Rhodopseudomonas palustris: one gene and its partner. The protein of the gene in region 2 interacts with the protein of the main gene of each other region in a pairwise test. Links are inferred from orthologs where the notes say so. Each region holds a gene or a part of one and is shown on either strand. Other genes may lie near its edges.

Region 1 (5,628 bases), 2.0 Mb from region 2 along the record:
GTCTTCTCACACCGCACATCGATTTGCTGACCGGTCGGAACCGCCCCCGCATGCACGGCAAGACCGGCAGAACCTTCGCGATCGACCCCGGCCGGATCGACCGGCCGCCGTCGAAGCTGCTGCTGTTGCTGCTGGTGCTGATGAACGGCGCGGCGCCGATCGCGCTCTACATCTTCGTGCCGGCGCTGCCGGTGCTCGCCGGCGATTTCGGCAGCGACATCTCGGTCGCGCAGATGACGGTATCGCTCTACATGGTCGGGCTGGCGTGCTCGCAGTTGATCATGGGGCCGCTGTCGGACCGGTTCGGCCGCCGCCCGGTGCTGCTCGGCGGCTTGACGCTGATGGTCGCCGCCAGCGTCGGCTGCATCTTCGCCGAGACCCTGCCGCAACTGATCGCCGCGCGGTTCCTGCAGGCGCTCGGCGGCGCTTCCGGCATGGTGATCAGCCGCGCCGTCATCCGCGATCTCTACAGCCGCGACCGCGTCGGCGGCATGCTCAGCCTCGTGATCGCCGTGATGATGATCGCGCAGATGCTGAGCCCGCTGTTCGGCGGCGTGATCGAAACCGCGCTCGGCTGGCGCGCGATCTTCTACGTCGTCACCGCGGGGGCGATCGTCGTCACCGCGACGGTCGCACTGGCGCTGCCGGAGACCCGCCGCCGCCACGGCCCCGCCGCGCCGGGCGGCTTCCGCGGCGACGTCGGCGGCCTGTTCCGGAGCCGCGCCTTCATCGGCTACGTGCTGTGCCAGGTGCTGGCCTCCGCGATCATCTTCACCTTCGCCGGCGGCGGGCCTTACGTCGTGGTGACGCAGATGGGCCGCAGCTCGGCCGAATACGGCGCGTGGTTCGCGAGCTCCGGCTTCGCCTATCTGATCGGCAATTTGTTCTGCGTGCGGTTCTCGCCGCGCTACTCGCTCGACAAGCTGATCTGGTTCGGGCTGGCGATGCAGATCGGCGGCGCGGCGCTGAACCTGCTGTGGGGCGTGCTCGGCTGGAATCAGGTGCCGAGCTGGCTGTTCCTCACCCACATGATCATCATGTTCGGCAATGCCAGCGTGATGGCCAACGCCACCGCCGGCGCGATCAGCATAAGGCCGCAGGCGGCCGGCACCGCGTCCGGGCTGATGGGCTTCACCCAATTCGGGATCGGCTCGCTGTGCTCGCAATTCGGCGCGTATCTCGGCGGCCATTTCGCCACGCCGCTGCCGCTCAACATCGCCGTCGCTGCCCTCGCGCTGGCCTGCGCCGCCTCGATGATCTTCCTGGTCCCGCGCAGCAATCTGGTTCCGACGGAGGAGCTGATCGAGAAGGCCGAAGGCGAAGAACCGCCGGTGATGTGAGGGGTGGCTGCCGCTCAGCCACAAGCACACCGCACCAAGCACAGCACCGTCATCCTGAGGTGTGCGCCCTCTTCGGCGCGCCTCGAAGGATGCGGCGACGGGTCGTATGCGCGGCCCATCCTTCGAGGCCGCCGCAAGAGCGGCGGCTCCTCAGGATGACGTCCGGACTGGTGGGACGCCCGCCTCTCCCCGAGTCATTCCGGGGCGCTCACGAAGTGAGCGAACCCGGAATCTCGATCGGCAGAACACCTCGGGATTCCGGGTTCGCGAGCTGCGCTCGCGCCCCGGAATGACGCGTCAAGAGGTCAGCGCCAGCCACTCGTCCTCGGTCAGCACCGCGACGCCGAGGTCTTTTGCCTTGGTCAGCTTCGAGCCGGCGTCCTCGCCGGCGACGACGTAGTCGGTCTTCTTCGACACCGAGCCGGCGACCTTGGCGCCGAGCCGCTCCGCCGCCGCCTTGGCCTCGTCGCGGGTGAATTTCGTCAGCGATCCGGTGAACACCACGGTCTTGCCGGCGACGGCGGTGTCGCGCCGCGCCTGCTCGGCCGGCAGCACCTCTTTCAACTCCGCGAGCAGCGCACCCAGCGCCGCGACGTTGCGCGGCTCGGCGAAGAATTCGACCACCGCCGCCGCGACGACGTCGCCGATCCCGGCGATGTTGTCGAGGTCCTGATACGCCTCCGATGTGTTGCCCTCATCGGTCTGCCCTTCCGCCGCGGAGCGCATCGCCGCAAGGAAGGCATCCAGCGTGCCGTAGTGCCGCGCCAGCAGCTTGGCGTTGCCTTCGCCGACATGGCGGATGCCGAGCGCGAAGATCAGCCGGTGCAGTTCGATGGTGCGCCGCGCGTCGATCGCCGCGAACAGATTGCGCACCGAGGTTTCGCCATAGCCTTCGAGCAATTCGAGCTTCAGCTCGACGTTGCGCTTCTGCAGCGTGAAGATGTCGGCCGGCTCCTGCACCCAGCCCCTCTCGTGAAACAGCACGATCTGCTTTTCGCCGAGCCCGTCGATGTCGAAGGCCAGCCGCGAGACGAAATGCTTCAGCCGCTCCACCGCCTGCGCCGGGCAGATCAGCGCGCCGGTGCAGCGCCACACCGCCTCGCCCTCCTCGCGCACGGCGTGACTGCCGCATGCCGGGCATTTGTGCGGGAACTGATAGGGCGCAGCGTCGGCCGGCCGCTTGTCGAGCACGACGCTGACGATCTGCGGAATCACGTCGCCGGCACGCTGCACCACGACGGTGTCGCCCTCGCGGATATCGACGCCGTCGCGCAGCGGCGAGCCGTCATTGCCGAGGCCACGGATGTAGTCCTCGTTGTGCAGCGTCGCATTCTGCACCACGACGCCGCCGACCGTCACCGGCTGGAGCCGCGCCACCGGCGTCATCGCGCCGGTGCGGCCGACCTGGATGTCGATGGTCTCCAGCACGGTCGTCGCCTGCTCGGCGGCGAATTTATGCGCGATCGCCCAGCGCGGGCTGCGCGAGACGAAACCGAGGCGTTCCTGATAGTCGAGCCGGTCGACCTTGTAGACCACGCCGTCGATGTCGTAGGGCAGCGACGCGCGCTGCTCGCCGATCCGGCGATAGAACGCGAGCGCATCGGCGACGCTGGTACACAGCGTGATCTCGGGATTGACGACGAAGCCCGCCTGCTTCAGCCACGCCAGCATCTTGAACTGCGTCGCCTCCTCCATCGGATAGTCGCTCATCTCGCCCCAGGCATAGGCGAAGAATTTCAGCGGCCGCGACGCCGTGACCGCGACGTCCTTCTGCCGCAACGAGCCGGCGGCGGAATTGCGCGGATTGGCGAACACGGTGTCGCCGGCCTCTTCCTGCCGCTTGTTGAGCGCGAGGAAATCCTGCTTGAGCATATAGACCTCGCCGCGCAGCTCGCAGGCGGCGGGGATTGTCTTAGCCTTCAGCGTCGTCGGAATGTCCGCGATGGTGCGGACATTGGCGGTGACGTCCTCACCGGTGAAGCCGTCACCGCGCGTCGCCGCGCGCACCAGTTCGCCGCGCTCGTAGCGCAGCGACAGCGACAGCCCGTCGATCTTCGGCTCGGCGACGATCGCCGGCACGTCATCGAGCCGCAGGAAGCGCTGCACACGCTCGACGAATTCAGTCACCTCGTCGTCGGCGAACGCATTGCCGAGCGACAGCATCGGCACCGCGTGCTGCACCTTGGCGAAACCGCGGGCCGGCGCGGCCCCGACGGTCTGCGTCGGCGACGAATCGCTGACCAGCTCGGGAAATTTCTGCTCGATCGCCTCGAGCCTGCGCCGCAGCGCATCGTACTCCGCGTCCGAAATTTTCGGCGCGTCGTGCTGGTAGTACGCGCTGTTGTGCCGCTCGATCTCGAGCCGCAACCGCATCGCCTCCACCTTGGCTTTCGCTTTGGTGAGGGTGGCGACGTCGGGGGCGGTGGTTTTTGTCTTGGCCATCATTTGTCGACACTTTAGATTCCGGGTTCGCGAGCTCACGCTCGCGGTAGTGCCTCGAACCACGGGATTCCGGGTTCGGTCGCTTTGCGACCGCCCCGGAATGACGGTGTTCGGGACGAGACCTATCCGCGAGTCATTCCGGGGCGCTTGCGCAGCAAGCGAACCCGGAATCTCGCCGCGAGCGAGAGCATCGATGGCCTATTATGTCTATCTCCTCGCCAGTCGGAAAGACGGTCCGCTGTATCTCGGCGTGACCAACGACCTCGTCCGTCGGGTGTACGAGCATCGGACCAAAGCCGTGCCGGGTTTCACGTCGAAATACAACATCGCCAGACTGGTGTGGTTCGAAATCCACGACGACCCGATCTCCGCGATCACGCGGGAGAAGGAGATCAAGAAATGGCGGCGGGCGTGGAAGGTGGCGTTGATCGCGCGCGACAATCCGGGGTGGGAGGATTTGTTCGACACCATCGTTCAATGATCGGCGTCGGGGTGCCCTGAATCGCGGGATTCCGGGTTCGCTCGCTTCGCGAGCGCCCCGGAATGACGGTGTGTGTGGCACCCACCTCTCAACGAGTCATTCCGGGGCGACCGCCGCGTAGCGGCGGGCGAACCCGGAATCTCGGCCGCAGAAGCTGGGCGGCGCTTCGTTCTCACCCCGCCGCCTTGATCAGCCGATCCGCCGCCGCGCGTGCCTCGGCGGTGATCTCCGCGCCGGCGAGCATCCTGGCGATTTCTTCGCGGCGGTGGTCCTGTTCCAGGGCGCTGACGCGGGTGGCGACGCGTTTGCCTTTGTCGAGGGCGGCTTTGGAGATCAAGAGATGCTGGTCGGCGCGGGCGGCGACCTGCGGGGCGTGGGTCACGGCCATCACCTGCACCTTGGTGGCGAGCCGCGCCAGGCGTCCGCCGATCGCGTCGGCGACCGCGCCGCCGACCCCGGTGTCGATCTCGTCGAACACCAGCGTCGGCGCCGAGCCCTTGTCCGACAGCACCACTTTCAGCGCCAGCAGGAACCGCGACAGCTCGCCGCCGGAGGCGACCTTCATCATCGGCCCGGGCCGCGTGCCGGGGTTGGTCTGCACCCAGAATTCGACGCGGTCGATGCCCTGCGGTCCCGGCGCCGCGGCGTCGGCCTCGACCTGGGTCATGAATTTGGCGCGCTCCAGCTTCAGCGGCGCGAGTTCGCCGTTGACCGCCTTGTTGAGCTTGTCGGCGGCCTTGCTACGCGATGCGGAGAGCTTCGCCGCGGCGGCGCTGTAACGGCCATCGGCCTCGCCGGCGGCCTTCTCCAGGGCCACCAGCCGATCGGCGCCGGCGTCGATCAGCGCCACGTCGGCGGCGTATTGCGCGGCGAGCGCTGCGAGCCCGTCGACCGGCGTCGAATACTTCCGCGCAGCCGCGCGTAAGGCAAACAGCCGCTCCTCGATCCGCTCCAGTTCGAGCGGGTCGAAATCGGCGGCGGCGAGCGCGGCATTGAGATGCTGGTCGGCTTCCTCCAGCGCGTTGATGGCGGCGTCGATCGCCCGCACCGCCGGCTCGACGAGCTGCGGCGCGCTTCCGGCGCGGCGCTCCAGCCGGCGCACCGCGGCGGCGAGCGCGGCCACCGGCGAATGATGGCCGCCGACCGCCTCCTGCGCCTCACGCAGATCGGAGGCGATCTTCTCGCCCTGCATCATCCCGGTGCGGCGCTCGGCCAGCGACGTCTCTTCGCCGTCCTGCGGCGCCAGCTTCTTCAATTCGTCGGAAGCGTGGCGCAGATAGTCGGCCTCGCGCGCGGCGCGCTCCATGCCGGCGCGGTGGGCGTCGAGCGCGGCGCGGGCGCTACGCCGGCCCTCCCACAGCGTCT
Region 2 (5,914 bases):
CGAGCAGGGTCATCAGCACGCCGCGGGCGTCGCGGCCGATCTGCAATTGCGCGCTCCGCAGTTCGTCGTCGATCAGCTTGGCGAGATCGGCCTCGGCGTCCGGATAGCAGCCGATCGCGACCGCGCTCGGGGCTTTCTCGCAGGCCTTGCGCAGCGCGTTGTCCGGCTTGATGTCGCCGGCCTCGATCACGATCCGGCATTCCTTCGGCGGCGCGGCGACCAGCGTCTCGACGCCGGTGACGAAACTGCGCGAGCCGGCGCGAACGCGGATCGCGCGGCGGCCGCCGAACATCGGGATCGAGTTCGCCTCGTCGACCAGCTTCGAGGGCTCGGCCGCGAGCTCGTCGCCGTCGAGCCGCACCAGCGCGAACGGATCGTTGGGGTCGTCGAGCGCGGAGGCGATCAGCGCGTCGGCACGTTCGCGCACCAGGCCGGCATCGGGGCCGTACAGCAGGATGATCGGCCGGCCCGGATCGGGACGGGCCAGAAAGGCGGTGGCGTCTCGTCCACGCAGCGCGACCATGGCGAATTCAGACCGGCGATGCGGCGCGGGCGCGCACGATCGGCTCAGATCCCGGCGTAGAAATACGACGCCAGTCTCGTGTTGATGTTCTCGGCGATTTCCTTCGCGGCGCGGTCCTCGGCGTCGCGGCCCGCGCGGGTGCGGGCGAAGCGCTGGGTCTGGCCCGGCACGTCGTATTCGACGCGCGAGAAGGTGTTGCCGGCCATCACCACCTTGCCGGTGGCGATCTCGATCAGCCGGTAGCTGGCGTCGATGCCGTAATTCTCGATCGTCGGCAGCGCGGTGGTCGGATCGACGATCAGCGACGAGCGCTGGGTGGTGATGTTCATCTTCAGCGAATACAGCGGCGGCGCGCCGGTGGCGCTGCCGTACATCTTGAACATCAGCGCGTTGCGGATCTCGACGCCGAGCCGGGCGTTGCGCGAGCCGTTCGGCAGGTCGAGCGGCGGCACCTCGATGGCGGCGAGCTTGTCGCGCAGCGCCGGCGACCCGTCGCCGCGGTCGGCATACATCGGCTGGAAGCATCCGGCGAGCGGCGCCGCCAGCATCGCGGCGAGCGCCACCTTTGCGACCATCTTGGCCAATGCGGGCCTAACCGACGACATTCACGATCCTCTGCGGAACCACGATGATCTTGCGGACGGGCTTGCCGTCCAGCGCCTGTCTTACCGCATCGAGGGCCAAAACGGCAGCCTCAATTTCCGCGGTCGGAGCGTCCCGGGCCACCGTGACTTCCCCGCGCTTCTTGCCGTTGACCTGCACCGGCAGCGTGATGCTGTCTTCGACCAGCAAATCGCGTTCGATTTGCGGCCACAGCGCCTCGGACACCAGGCCCGGCTGGTCGAGCGCCGCCCAGCTTTCCTCGGCCAGATGCGGCATCATCGGGTGAAACAGTTGAACAAGGATGACCGACGCCTCGCGGATCGCCCAGGCCAGATCCGGGGCAATTTCCTTTGATGCCGTGCCGGGTTTGGCCAGCATTTCGCCGAGGCTGTTGGCGAATTCGCGGATATGGGCGAGGCTGACATTGAAGGCGAGCCGCTCGATGCCGGACAACACCTTGTCGAGCGCGCCATGCGCGGCCTTGCGCACCGCCAGCGCCTCGGGCCCGAATGTCGCGGGCCGTTCGGCTGGAGCCGATTGGGCGATTTCGGCGGCGTCGTTCACCATCCGCCACAGCCGCTGCACGAAACGCGAGGCGCCCTTGACGCCTTCCTCGCTCCAGATCACGTCGCGGTCCGGCGGCGAATCCGACAGCATGAACCAGCGCGCGGTGTCGGCGCCGTAAGAGCCGATGATGTCGTCGGGGTCGACGGTGTTGCGCTTACTCTTCGACATCTTCTCGATCGGGCCGATCTCGACCGGCGTGCCGCCGTCGAGCAGCGTCGCCTTGCGTCCATCGCCCTCGGCCACGATCATCACTTCGGCCGGCGAGGCGAAATGGCCGTCGGCGGTCCGATAGGTCTCGTGCACCACCATGCCCTGGGTGAACATGCCGCGGAACGGCTCGTCCAGCCCGACATGGCCGGTCGCCTTCATGGCGCGGGTGAAGAACCGGCTGTAGAGGAGATGCAGAATCGCGTGCTCGACGCCGCCGATATACTGATCGACCGGCAGCATCCGGTTGACCACGTCGGGCGTAGTCGGCGCGGTCTCGTTCCACGGATCGGTGAAGCGCGCGAAGTACCAGGACGAATCCACGAAGGTGTCCATGGTGTCGGTTTCGCGCTGCGCCTTAGCCCCGCATTGCGGGCAGGCGACGTGCTTCCAGGTCGGATGATGATCGAGCGCATTGCCGGGCTTGTCGAACGACACGTCCTCCGGCAGCACGACCGGCAGGTCCTTGTCGGGCACCGGCACGACGCCGCAAACCTCGCAATGGATCACCGGGATCGGGCAGCCCCAATAGCGCTGCCGTGAGATGCCCCAGTCGCGCAGCCGGAAATTGACCTTGCGCTCGCCGACCGGCGCGCCGCCGATCTGCGCCGCCTCGAGCCGCTTCGCCACTTCTTCCTTGGCCTGATCGATCGTCATGCCGTCGAGGAAGCGCGAATTGATCATGCGGCCGTCGCCGTCATAGGCCTCGTCGGTGATGACGAAGCTCGACGGGTCCTGGCCCTCGGGGCACACCACCGGGGTGTTGCCGAGCTGGTACTTGTTGACGAAGTCGAGGTCGCGCTGGTCGTGCGCCGGGCAGCCGAAGATCGCCCCTGTGCCGTATTCCATCAGCACGAAGTTCGCCACATAGACCGGGATCTGCCAGTCCGGGTCGAACGGATGCAGCGCGCGGATGCCGGTGTCGATGCCCTGCTTCTCGGCGGTGTCGATCTCGGCCTGCGCGGTGCCGCGCTTCTTGCACTCCTCGACGAAGGCCGCGACCTTGGGGTCCTTCGCGGCGGCGGCCTGCGCCAGCGGATGGTCCGGCGCGATCGCCATGAATTTGGCGCCGAACAGCGTGTCGGGGCGGGTGGTGAAGATCTTCAGTTCGGTCTCGCCTGACGGCGTCGTCGCCGCATCGAGCGCGAACCGCACCAAGAGTCCCTCGCTGCGGCCGATCCAGTTGCGCTGCATCAGCCGGACCTTGTCGGGCCAGCGGTCGAGCGTCTCCAGCGCGTCGAGCAGGTCCTGCGCGTAGCGGGTGATCTTGAACACCCACTGGTTCATCTCGCGCTGCTCGACCACCGCGCCCGAACGCCAGCCGCGGCCGTCGATCACCTGCTCGTTGGCCAGCACGGTCATGTCGACCGGGTCCCAGTTGAGCTTGCGGGTTTCCCGTTCGGCGAGACCCGCCTTCAGGAAATCCAGGAACATCTTCTGCTGATGCTTGTAGTAGGTCGGATCGCAGGTCGCGAATTCACGCGCCCAGTCGAGCGACAGCCCCATGGTCTGGAGCTGCTTCTTCATTGCGGCGATATTGTCGTAGGTCCACGCCTTCGGCGCGACCTTGCGCTCGATCGCGGCGTTCTCGGCCGGCAGGCCGAACGCGTCCCAGCCCATCGGGTGCAGCACGTTGTGGCCGCGCGCCCGCATCGTCCGCGCCACCACGTCGCCCATGGTGTAGTTGCGGACGTGCCCCATATGGATCCGCCCCGACGGATACGGGAACATCTCCAGCACGTAATATTTCGGGCGCGGGTCGTCGTTCCTGGTGGCGAAGATCTTCGCCTCGTCCCATTTCGCCTGCCATTTCGGCTCGGATTCGCGGGCGTTGTAACGTTCGTTGCTCATGAAGATCAGTCGGCCGGCCGGTTCGAGCGCTCTGCAAGCGGAAGGGGAAGCGCGAATGAGCTCGCAAACCGGTGCGGCTCAGGCGGAATTCGCGCGAAAGGCGCGCGGAATAGGCCATGAAACGCTGCGTCGGGTCAATGGGATGGGCGCAAATCCGGAGCGTCGGGGCCGGCCTCCGGCAGCCGGCGGCAAGCCCGCCGGGTCAGCTCGCGATCGCCATCGATTCGCCCGGGTCGGCGCCGCGGACCAGTCCGTGTTCGGCGACCGTATTGCGGCCGCCGTGCTTGGCGGCGTAGAGCGCGGCGTCGGCGGCCTCGAGCAGTTCGTGCGCCGCCGCGGTGCCGACCGGCAGCGCGGCCGCGACGCCGACGCTGACGGTGACGCGCTGAAACTCGCTGGTGCGATGCGGCACCGCCAGTCGCTCGACAGTGGCGCGGACCAGTTCGCCGACACCGCGCGCGGCGGTGGCGTCGGTATTCGGCAACAGCAGGCAGAACTCCTCGCCGCCGTAACGCGCCGCAAAGCCGCCGGTGTCGTCGGCCACGGCCGCCAGCACCTCGCCGATCCGCGACAGGCAGGCGTCGCCTTCCGGGTGGCCATAGCTGTCGTTGAAGGGCTTGAAATGGTCGACGTCGAGCATCAGTAGCGCAAGGCAATGGCCGGTCTGCTGGCCGCGCGCCCATTCGATATCCAGCCGGTTCTGGAAGCCGCGCCGGTTGGCGAGCCCGCTCAGCATATCCATCGACGCCATCACGGTGAGGTTGCTGTTGATCGCCACCAGCTCGCGCTCGCGCTGGCCCAGTTGCGCCGCCATCGCGTTGAAGGCGCGCGCCAGCGGCACGAATTCCGACGGCAGCCGGGCGCGGGCGGCGCGCGCGGTCCAGTCGCCCTCGGCGAACCGTTTGGCGGTCGAGGTCAGCATCGAGATCGGCCGCACGATCAGCCGTTCGGCGGCGATCAGCGCGCCGAGCAGCACGAACACGCACACCAGCGCCAGTTGCAGATAGGCGGTCCGGATCTCGCGGCTGATCGCGGCGGACACCGTGCCCTCGTCCAGCGTCACCACCAGCCGCGCATTGGTGCCCGGAATCCGCGACACCGACAGCTTCTGTCCGGAATCGCTCTGGGCGGTGGCGAGATCGCGGTTCTGCGGGTTGGCGCCGAGGGCGAAATCGAGCTCGGCCTGGCCGAGTTTGCGGCCGACCTTGCTGCGCTGGTCGGGCGGGGTGGCGAGCACCGTGCCCTCGCCGTCGATCAGTGCAACGCTGACGCCGGGACGGCCGGCCAGATTGGCCATGATGTCCGACAGCCAGTCGAGATTCATCCCGGCGATCATCACGGCCTGTTCGCCGGCGTCGATCGCCGACACCGGATAGGCCGCGAGAATCGTGCCCTTGCCGCTCTGCGCGCCGATCAGGAAATCGCTGACGACGAAATCGTGGCTCTCCAGCGCCCTGCGGAAATACGCGCGCTCGCTGACATCGGAGCCGACGAACATCGCCGAGGTCGAGCAATGAATGATGCCGCGCGAATCCGCGATCGACAGCATCCGGATCGACGGCAGATCGACCCGCAGGCTGGCGCGCAGGATGCTGCAGCTCCGGTCGACCGCCGACGCCGCGGCGTGGATGTAGGCGGCGGATTTCAGCACCGCTTCGACCGAGGAAATCACTTCGCGCTGCGCATCGGCGGCGCGCTGCGCCAGGGTCGCGACGGTGGCGGCGACCGCGGCGATTTCGGTGGTGCGGGTCTGTTCGAGCAGGCGGACCCGGTCGAGCATCAGCGGGCACACCAAAATCAGCGCTAGAATCACCAAGCGCGCGCGGATTCCAAGTAACCCGCGGAGCTTCGCTTTCTTGCGAACGATGGCGATGCGTGACATCTTGAGCCCCCTCAACCCCCGGAAATAGACTAGGTGAAAGGGTTCAAGAACCCTTCCATCAACTCGTTACAATTTGAGTGAAAGTCCAACCCTTGAGTGCATTCGCTGCTCGATTCGCGCATTCAGGCCGCCCTGCGTGCCCGCTCCAGCGCCGCCAGGACCGGCGGGGGCCGCGATGAACCCCGTCGAGACGCACGGGCTGGCCGCGGTCGAACAGGAGATCGTCCGCGCCTGCAAAGAGGCGCGACGCGAGCGCGCCTCGGTGACGCTGATCGCGGTGT

What was found.
Region 1: the proteins of leuS (region 2) and ligA interact in binary tests that used the Escherichia coli proteins (3 or more experiments, as listed by UniProt). The link is inferred for Rhodopseudomonas palustris from one-to-one orthologs.

Annotation. Positions count from the first base shown.
Region 1 is NZ_CP140155.1:2,127,633-2,133,260, forward strand. Bases 1,212-4,158 are described here. They hold ligA (NAD-dependent DNA ligase LigA), read right to left. Parts: upstream 3,786-4,158; coding sequence 1,638-3,785; downstream 1,212-1,637. Other genes in these bases: SR870_RS09630 (multidrug effflux MFS transporter), read left to right, coding at 1,212-1,340; SR870_RS09640 (GIY-YIG nuclease family protein), read left to right, coding at 3,976-4,158. Outside these bases: more of SR870_RS09630, read left to right, coding at 51-1,211; more of SR870_RS09640, read left to right, coding at 4,159-4,263; DNA repair protein RecN, read right to left, coding at 4,436-5,628. UniProt on the Escherichia coli protein: DNA ligase that catalyzes the formation of phosphodiester linkages between 5'-phosphoryl and 3'-hydroxyl groups in double-stranded DNA using NAD as a coenzyme and as the energy source for the reaction.
Region 2 is NZ_CP140155.1:4,084,416-4,090,329, forward strand. Bases 915-4,147 are described here. They hold leuS (leucine--tRNA ligase), read right to left. Parts: upstream 3,752-4,147; coding sequence 1,115-3,751; downstream 915-1,114. Other genes in these bases: lptE (LPS assembly lipoprotein LptE), read right to left, coding at 915-1,128; SR870_RS18440 (diguanylate cyclase domain-containing protein), read right to left, coding at 3,954-4,147. In the rest of the region: holA (DNA polymerase III subunit delta), read right to left, coding at 1-523; more of lptE, read right to left, coding at 568-914; more of SR870_RS18440, read right to left, coding at 4,148-5,633; SR870_RS18445 (YggS family pyridoxal phosphate-dependent enzyme), read left to right, coding at 5,809-5,914.